3 regions of the Peribacillus sp. P4_C12 genome follow, and region 2 is predicted to be linked to each of the others. Evidence: riboswitches for the same ligand, from Rfam matches in the RefSeq annotation. Region 2 holds a riboswitch; each other region holds the start of a gene.
What was found. Region 2 has a riboswitch for S-adenosylmethionine ahead of AC1DUW_RS07585 (methionine biosynthesis PLP-dependent protein). Riboswitches for the same ligand answer to the same signal wherever they lie in the genome.

Region 1 (3,283 bases), on a different contig from region 2:
ATGTAGATGGTCAATATACTCACGTTTACCATCATTTATTTTTTGATCACTTATTTTTTTCAAGTTACCTCCATTACTGTTAATCAAGTCGTTTGTTCCAATATAAACAATAAACGTGTCGGCTTTGTCCAATTTCGTGTTAATTTGATTACCTTCAAGCTGATCAATGACACCATCTGTAACCTGGCCTTTAATACCGTAATTCCAAAAACGGACTTTTTTTTCAGAATCAGGATTATTCAATTCATCCTCCAGACCTTCTACATAACCTTCCCCATCCTTATCACCTTTTCCATAGGTTAACGAATCTCCAAAAGCCATCACATCTTCCGACTCTGAAGCCTGAAACTTATATGCAGCAAAACAAATAACTAGTACAATTACGAATAAACCTACTATTTTATTCATTCGTTTCCCCTTATGTAATGTATTTACTATGAAGTATTTTATCTTGTAATTACCCCAAAAATGAACATACTTAACATGCAAAAAAATGAATTGTCAGATAAACTGTAAAAAGTGTATGATACAATAAAAGCATTCAATGGAACGGGTTTTCGTCAACCTCCTTTTATTCATTAATAGGATGGGAATCCCAAGTTTCTGGAGGTTGTATACATAATAAGGATAGGAGTTAAAATGATGGATAGTTACATAGAGTTTAGGGATGCAGAACTAACAGATTTACCAAGAGTAGTCGAAATATATAATTCGACTATTGCGTCAAGGATGGTCACTGCAGATACAGAACCTGTTTCAGTTCAATCGAGGCTTAAATGGTTTGAGGAACATCATTCAGAAAAACGACCGCTTTATATTATTACATTCGAAGGAAAAACTGCTGGATGGATGAGTTTTCAATCTTTCTATGGTAGGCCAGCCTATGATTCCACTGCCGAGATCAGTATATATATTGATGATTATTTCCGGGGAAAAGGAATTGGACAAATTTCGATTCAAAAGGCAATTGAAGTGAGTCCAAAATTAGGAGTTAAGACACTACTTGGTTTTATATTTGCTCACAATACACCGAGCATAAGACTGTTTTCTAAATTTGGTTTTGAAGAATGGGCGCATTTACCTCAAGTTGCCGAGCTAGATGGTATTGAACGGGATTTAGTAATCCTTGGTAAGCGTGTTAATATTTGAATTTCATTACATAAAAGCTATTGCCTTCATTCAGCAGTAGCCTTTTTTAGTTTAAATGAAGGAATCTATTTTAAAGTCACTGACGAAATTTAAAAATCACTATAAACTTTCTTAAGCAAAAAATATTCTGATTTTCTTTTATTTGTTATAGCATTTAACAGCGAATCCAATTCTTGACTTGCTTGAACAGTTAGAAGGCTTGTAAAACCATAATCAGCTGCCAATTTAATCATTTCCCGTCTCTTTTCTTCTATTCTTTCTACGGTTATCTGTGGGGGCATCTATAGTCACTTCCTATTTATTCAATTTTCTTACATCTTTTATGATAAAGAAATAAGTAGTTAAAATCAACCATATATGGAAATTAAAATGTGTTATTCCACTAGATAAATGTGACAAAAAGCCTATTCCATTCCCTGTTTGTGTCTTTTTTATGACATTTTATATTCTAGACAAATAAAAAAGCATTCACTCATGTACACTGCGAATGCTTTAATAATATTCATCAGATTAAATAATATTTTAAGATAGTAAAGTATTTTAAGAACTCTTACTATGTCATCCACTCTGAAGGAGACTCGATATTAGGTCTATTTATTACAATCTTATATTCATCTTCAAGCACTTTTAATGGAACATCATAAAGATGTCTTTCATCAGAGGTTTTATAAACTCCATTCGCTAATAACTCTTCAATCAGCAATGCCTTCCTCTGTTCAATTCTCTTAAATAATTCTGCCATGTAAATGGCTCCTTTCCTTGTCTTCATCAGCCCGCTTTCATATGAGCTAAATTGTAGTAACAGGTTTCATTTTCACCAAATTATATTTTTTCTATTATGTCACTAAACGTTATTTCACAAAAATAAAAGCCTCTTCTAATTCAAGAAGAGGCTTACAGTAGTCCGTTCGGCTCTTCTTATCTTCCAAGCGTATGCTTGTTGGATGTAGCACAGTTCCCAAAATGGGTCTGCTGCCGAGGTTTCTTTGGGCCAAGTCCCTCCACCTCTCTGGATAAGAATTCAATATATAAATGATGTAGACATGATTTTATCCCAATATTCTTCAAAAGTCAATCACATGGTTCTCCCTTTTTTTGATAGGTATTCTCTATAGATCCCATTCAAATTGGGTTGCAATTTCCTGGCTTTCTGATATGATGTCAGTAATTACATACATTCACACCACTAGGGGAGTCTTTTTAAGACTGAGATGGAATTTGTTCCGGACCCTTTGAACCTGAACCGGATCATACCGGCGGAGGGAAGTGGATGATATCGTCTTTAAACACATGACTTTATCCATCTGCCCCGCTCCGTTTTTCAGGAGCGGTTTTTTTTTAGATGGAAAAAGTGAATAATTAGACTGCTAGGGGAGCACTTTTGCTGAGAATCAAACCCTTTGCACCTGATCTGGTCATACCAGCGGAGGGAAGCAGGCTGTAAGAAGGAATTTGCTTCTTCCTCGGTAACAGCCGCTTTCTTTCAGAGAGCGGTTTTTTTGTTGATCAGATAGTGTATGCACACTTTACAATTTTAGTAAATTTTAAATTTCAAGGAGGATGTACCATGGAGAATACAGAATTAGAAACCTTCAGTGATAGACTTCATGAACGGGCAAAAGGAATCTGGAAAAGGAACCATACACATCCCTTTGTTCAGGCGATTGGAGATGGGACGCTTTCAGAAAAGAAATTTGCCTATTACCTAAAGCAGGACTATATCTATCTAATGGATTATTCCAAACTCTTTGCGTTAGGAGTCATCAAAGCTCATAATCTCGAAACTATGGCTAAGTTTGCAAGTATTTTGAATGAAACCCTTCAAGTAGAAATGGATATCCATCGACATTATGCTTTGGAATTCGGAATCAGCTCAATCGAATTGGAAAATACAGAACCCACCCCAACCACTCTAGCTTATACGGGTTACATGCTAAATGCAGCCCAAAATGGGACTTTGGCCGACCTGATCGCCTGCCTCCTTCCATGCGCTTGGGATTATTATGAGATCGGTTTGCTATTAAAAGAACAAAATGGTGAAGCATTAGAAAACAATCGCTATGCTGATTGGATTAAATCCTATTCGTCTCCTGAATTCGGTGAAGCACACAAATGGCTGATTGCTTTGTTGGAG
Region 2 (3,283 bases):
CATCCGGAACGTACCGCCATACACATCTTCTGAGATGACGATATGGTCGCCAGCAGAAAGCAGAAGGAATGCTGTTGAAATGGCCGCCATACCTGATGAAAAGGCAAAGCCGCGAGTACCATCTTCAAGCTCGGCAATGATATCTTCAAGTGCTTCCCGTGTTGGATTTCCGCTCCTGCTGTAATCGTACTTGCCGAATGTATCGATATCAGTTTGATGGAAAGTGGAAGCGTGCTGAATAGGGACGCTCACACCGCCTGTTGTCGGATCGAATTTATGCTGGTTATGAAGTAATTTGGTTTCAAAACTGAAATCATGATTTGTCATCGTAGTGCCTCCCTTTTTACATGTGCAAATGCTTGTTGCAGGTCTTGAATTAAATCGTCGCTGTCTTCGATGCCAACCGAGAAGCGTAGAAGTCGATTACAAACCCCATTAGCAGTTCTAACTTCAAGAGGGATATCGGCATGTGTTTGTGTAGCCGGATAGGTGATGAAGCTTTCAACGCCTCCAAGACTTTCTGCAAATGAAATTAATGAAAGTGATTGTAAAAATGGATTGACAGCTGCTTCGTCAATTATCCGGAAAGAAATCATACCACCTCTACCGGGATACAGGACGTCCGTTACACATTCATGTTCTGATAAATAATCTACAAGGATTTTGGCGTTCTTTTCATGACGTTCCATCCGCAGTGCCAGGGTTTTCATTCCGCGCATTAACAGCCATGAATCAAATGGGCTCAACACCGCTCCTGTTCCATTATGATGGAAGGCAATCGAATCACATAATTCTGCACCTTTAGCCACGATTAGTCCAGCCAGAACATCATTATGACCACCGAGATACTTCGTTGCGCTATGGATTACAATATCAGCTCCAAGCAGGATAGGCTGCTGCAGAAGCGGCGTATAAAAAGTGTTGTCAACAATCAACAGTAAATTAAATTGTTTGGCAAGTGCGGCAACAGCGCTAATATCTGTTTGCTGCATAAGAGGGTTAGTGGGAGTTTCGATAAAGATGGCTTTTGTTTGAGGAGTAATAGCTTTTTCGATATCCTCTAAACAACAAGTGTTTACATAGTCACACTGTAAGCCCCATTTTTTAAAACCTTGTTCTAGCAAACGATATGTACCACCATATAGATCTTCGCTGACTATCCATGCATCACCTGATTTAAATAAGGCTAGTATGGTCGAAATGGCCGCCATTCCTGAACTGCAGGCATATCCTTGGTCGCCTCTTTCAAGGTTGGCGATGGATTGTTCCAAAAGTTGACGTGTTGGATTACCTGTCCTTGTGTAATCGAATCCAGTTGATTGGCCAATTCCTTCGTGACGGAAAGCTGTCGAAAAGTAAACCGGCGGATTGACTGTTCCTGTCGCCGTTTCACTGCGATTACCTAGTTGAGCAAGATATGTTTCTGTTTTATACATAGTTTTCACTGCTCCTTTGTGTTTTATAAAATAAAAAAAGTCTTCTTTAAGAAGAAGACTTGGTTAAGTATGGACGAGTCATTCTTCTTATCTTCCAAGTTCACAAACTTGTGGAATTAGCACCTTTTCATTGGTTTGAAACAAATGAAGGTTGCTGAGGTGTCATCGGGCCATTCCCTATACCTCTCTCGATAAGAGTTTAGATTATTCAATTTCTTTTGAATTTACTATATATATATAGTGCTGTCAAGAACATTCTGGGAAAATATTGCTTGATAATTCTTTATTGGTTAATTAGGACTAGCGTTGTCAAAACATGATTGGTCCAATAAAAAACCCCTAAAATATTGTGGAAACCGATGGTATAAGGTGTTGAGATTCTTTAAAAGACTTTGTTTAATTAAATGGATTTTCTGAAATATAGGGAAGGTTTTGTTCAGTTTTTTTGCTTTAAAATAATAAAATTTGTACAATGAATAGAGAGAATTAATAATATGTCATTATTCATTTCATATACATAAGGTTTTCGGTGGATAGTGCAAACATAGGAGGAGAACACATGGAATACAGAATCGAACGAGATACGATGGGTGAAGTGAAAGTTCCTGCTGATAAGTATTGGGGAGCACAAACCGAGAGAAGCCGTAACAACTTCAAAATTGGTAATGAAAAAATGCCGATTGAATTAGTCCGTGCGTTTGCATATGTAAAGCAAGCGGCAGCTAAAGTGAACTATGACCTTGGTGATCTTTCAGAAGTGAAAAAGAATGCCATCGTTAAAATTTGTGGCGAAATTCTAGAAGGTACACTTGATGAACATTTCCCCCTTGTGGTCTGGCAAACAGGCAGTGGCACGCAAAGTAATATGAATGTGAATGAAGTGGTCGCTAACAAAGGGAATGAATGGTTAAAAGAAAACGGTGAGTCCGAAACCCTTCACCCAAATGATGATGTCAACAAGGCGCAAAGCTCTAATGACACATTCCCAACGGCTATGCATATTGCAGCCTATATGGAAGTTGCTGAAAAATTAGTACCGGCGATTAAAGTACTTCGTGATACTTTTGCAGCAAAAGAAAAAGAATTCTGGGATCTTGTGAAAATTGGACGTACACATCTTCAAGATGCAACACCACTAACTTTAGGTCAAGAAATCTCTGGTTGGAAAGCGATGCTTGATAAAGACTTAGTGATGATTGAAGAAAGCAGTCAAAAACTATTGAATCTAGCACTAGGCGGTACAGCTGTAGGTACTGGGATCAATACGAAAAAAGAATTTCCAGGACTTTCTGCAAAACAAATCGCGGCGGATACAGGACATTCTTTCGTAACATCGGATAATAAGTTCCATGCATTAACAAGTCATAACGAAATTGTTTACGCTCATGGCGCATTAAAAGCATTAGCAGCGGACTTAATGAAAATTGCGAACGATGTTAGATGGCTGGCAAGCGGCCCAAGAAGCGGAATCGGTGAAATCGCTATTCCTGAAAACGAGCCAGGTAGCTCTATCATGCCAGGTAAAGTAAATCCAACACAAAGTGAAGCGCTAACAATGATTGCGACACAAATTGTTGGTAACGATGCAACAATCGGCTTTGCAGCAAGCCAAGGTAACTTCGAATTGAACGTATTCAAACCAGTTATCATTTATAACTTCCTACAAACTGTTAAATTATTGACAGAAGGCATTCACTCTTTCAACAATAATTGTGCAGTAGGCATCACAGCAAATGAAGATAAAATCAAAGAAAATGTTGACCGTTCTCTTATGCTAGTAACAGCATTGAACCCACATATCGGTTATGAAAAAGCAGCTAAAATTGCCAAAACTGCATTCAAAGACA
Region 3 (3,283 bases), on a different contig from region 2:
TAATGTTATTAACCAATGAACTCGCGCTCCGCGTGAAATGAACATCTAACTGATAAACGATATGTCATAGCTTAAAACTGAACAACAAAGAACCCATTACGAAATATTACTGTAATAAGAAAAAGGTTTCATTACCTTTTCTTTAGTCTCCTTTACGATATTAAGGTGTTAATTTACGTTATGACTATTTAAACCTAAGGCACCCAAATCAAAAGTAGAAATTCCTTTGTTCCAACTATTCGGAATCACCATTTTCAAATTTCAACAATTTCCCGAGAAATATCTACAAATTCTGAGTAGATATCGACAAAATTAGAAGTTTTTAAAAGAGATAGCGATACCCGATATATATGACAATTTATTTAACCCATGTTCCCATTCAATTAAAAGAGATCTTAATTTTTAACCAATGAACTCGCAGCTACGCGTGAAATGAACATCTAACTGACAAACGATATGTCATAGCTTAAAACTGAACAACAAAGAACCCATTACGAACCATTACTGCAATAAGAAAAAGGTTTCATTACCTTTTTTTTAMTCTCTTTTACGATATTAAGGTGTTAATTTGCGTTATAACTATTTAAACCTAAGGCAATCAAATTTAAAGTAGAAATTCCTTTGTTCCAACTATTCGGAATCACCATTTTCAAATTTCAACAATTTCCCGAGAAATATCTACAAATTCTGAGTAGATATCGACAAAATTAGAAGCTTCTAAATAGCGATTTGTTTTTGCTGATAAGAAAGTAGACATACTATAGAATTCAAACCCTATCGATTGTTTTTTAATTAAAAGAAATAAACTCTTCTAAGGAAAGAGCTTTTATAAAGATGCTAAAGGTGAAAAAAACATGTGTAGTCTTCCTTCCCTCTAATAATAAATGAACTTTTATTATTACAGATATGAGGGCAAAGGGTACTCACATATTTAAAACAGATGCAAAAAAGTTTATAACCGCATTTTCACCACGAAATATATGGAACTATATATTATTGTCTTTTCTTTTTGAAACTAAACGTACCGAAAGTTTGCTATCAAAAAATGGTCAAAAACTCAAAAACAAACGTAAACCCCAATCAAAAGATTGTAAGAGTGGGGGGCGCAGGGAGCTCCCCGCATGGATAAGGCAGACCGTGAGTAGCAACCCGAATAGTGAGTTTGCCAAAAGTTTGCCGTTATTTTATCAAGATACAGAGCTTTCCTTATGAGGAAGGAAGTCCTGATCCTGACTGACTTCGTTATGTTTTCGTTTTTTTGTAATAGAGTCTATGCCTAGGTTGACCGTATACATGGTATGCAGGGCAAAATCTGACCTGTCTTAAGGTATAGTTAAATGAACGATTAATAATTATACTATAAAAATATTTTAGATTATTCAAAATAGAGTTGACATTAGTGAAATTTGAATATATAGTGAGGAACATAATTAAATAAATACGTTATTTCTTATCAAGAGATGTGGAGGGACTTGGCCCTATGATACCTCGGCAGCGGGTTTTTACTTTTGTAAAAATACTGTGCTAATTCCAACGGACGAAAGTTTGAAAGATAAGAAGGAGCTTTTCTTAGATAATTAATTTAAGAGTTTACTCTTTTTTATGTCTAAAAGAGGCCTCTTCTGTCTGATGACGGAAGAGGCCTCTTTTGTTTATTCAGAATGTATATGGTTATTTGGAGAATTGGTGTAATTATTCGCAAGTTTTGCGCACTAATCGTGAATTATAAGCAATTACTCGTGAGTTTGACAGATTTACTCGTGAGTTTCGCGCATTTACTCGTGAGTTTCACACAATTACTCGTGAGTTACGAAAATTTAACCCTATCATTATGAAACTTTGCAAAGCTCTTCTCTGGATAATGAATTCGTACAAATAAACAGCATGGGGGGAGACAGAATGATTGAGTTTCAAAATGTTAAAAAGGTTTATCAAACAAAGAAACAGACTGTTGAAGCTTTGAAAGGAATTAATTTGACAGTTGAAAAAGGCGATATTTTTGGTGTTGTCGGTTATAGTGGAGCCGGAAAAAGTACGTTGATTCGGTTAGTCAATCTACTCGAACACCCTTCAGATGGACAGGTTATTGTTGGGGGAAAGGATTTAACCAAATTGAATCCGAAGGAATTACGGGCAGAAAAGAAAAAAATCGGCATGATTTTTCAACATTTTAACTTACTTAACTCAAAGACAGTTTTTGATAATATTGCCATGCCGCTAGTTTTATCGGGAACTCCCAGTAAAGAAATCAAAGAGCGGGTAGGCGAGTTGTTAGAGTTCGTTGGCTTATCAAGTAAAGCAAGGAGTTATCCGGAACAATTGTCTGGCGGTCAAAAGCAACGAATAGGGATTGCTAGAGCGTTGGCTACCAACCCATCGATTCTTTTGTGTGATGAAGCGACGTCAGCATTGGATCCACAAACAACGAGTGCTGTACTGCAACTCTTAAAAAAAATTAATAAAGAATATAATATTACCATTTTGCTAATCACTCATGAAATGTCTGTAATTAGGGAAATTTGCAATAAGGTTGCGGTCATGGAAGGCGGACGCGTGGTTGAACAAGGTTCGGTTTTCGAAGTTTTTGCGAAGCCCCAAACAGATATCGCAAAAAACTTTGTACGAACTGTTATTCACGACGAGATCCCACAAAGTTTCCTGAAAAATATCGGATCATATATTCCGATTATTTGGAAAATTAACTTTATTGGTACTACATCAGGCAATCCTTTACTTTCAACCATCTCGAAGAAATTTGATGTTCATTTAAGTGTTTTATCAGCTAATATTTCTGAAATTCAGGAAACACCTTTTGGAAATTTAATTATTGAAGTGACAGGGAACAAACAAGAGGTGGACAAGGCTTATCAATATATTAAAGATGAGGGGATTCTCGTCCAGGAGGTGCAGATAAATGGGTAATACACTTTGGGGAATGGAAATAACGGCAGACCAGCTGTCGACAGCTTTCGGTGACACACTTTATATGGTAGCCATCTCATTGATATTTTCCGGGCTGATTGGACTTCCGCTAGGAATCTTACTTGTCATTACAAGAAAGGGTCACATCCTGGAGAATAAATGGATCTTTAATGTATTGAACCCGGTCATCAATATATTGCGGTCGGTTCCTTTCATCATCTTGCTTGTAGCACTTATTCCGTTTACCAGAATGATTGTCGGCAGTGCGATCGGAACGAATGCGGCCATTGTTCCGCTAATCTTTTACGCGGCTCCTTATATTGCCCGGCTTGTGGAGAACTCCCTGTTGGAAGTGGACAAA

Region 1: another riboswitch for S-adenosylmethionine. It lies ahead of AC1DUW_RS07695 (Fur-regulated basic protein FbpA); the one in region 2 lies ahead of AC1DUW_RS07585 (methionine biosynthesis PLP-dependent protein).
Region 3: another riboswitch for S-adenosylmethionine. It lies ahead of AC1DUW_RS10385 (methionine ABC transporter ATP-binding protein); the one in region 2 lies ahead of AC1DUW_RS07585 (methionine biosynthesis PLP-dependent protein).

Annotation. Positions count from the first base shown of each region.
Region 1 is NZ_JBFUIB010000028.1:3,180-6,462, forward strand. It holds gene AC1DUW_RS07680 (DUF459 domain-containing protein) at 1-408, opposite strand, end outside; gene AC1DUW_RS07685 (GNAT family N-acetyltransferase) at 643-1,149, shown strand; gene AC1DUW_RS07690 (aspartyl-phosphate phosphatase Spo0E family protein) at 1,239-1,430, opposite strand; gene AC1DUW_RS07695 (Fur-regulated basic protein FbpA) at 1,703-1,891, opposite strand; SAM riboswitch class I at 2,065-2,169, opposite strand; TPP riboswitch at 2,328-2,431, shown strand; TPP riboswitch at 2,509-2,598, shown strand; gene tenA (thiaminase II) at 2,717-3,283, shown strand, end outside.
Region 2 is NZ_JBFUIB010000027.1:11,110-14,392, forward strand. It holds gene metC (cystathionine beta-lyase) at 1-327, opposite strand, end outside; gene AC1DUW_RS07585 (methionine biosynthesis PLP-dependent protein) at 324-1,436, opposite strand; SAM riboswitch class I at 1,521-1,634, opposite strand; gene fumC (class II fumarate hydratase) at 1,996-3,283, shown strand, end outside.
Region 3 is NZ_JBFUIB010000049.1:10,903-14,185, reverse strand. It holds SAM riboswitch class I at 1,448-1,559, shown strand; gene AC1DUW_RS10385 (methionine ABC transporter ATP-binding protein) at 1,900-2,922, shown strand; gene AC1DUW_RS10380 (methionine ABC transporter permease) at 2,936-3,283, shown strand, end outside.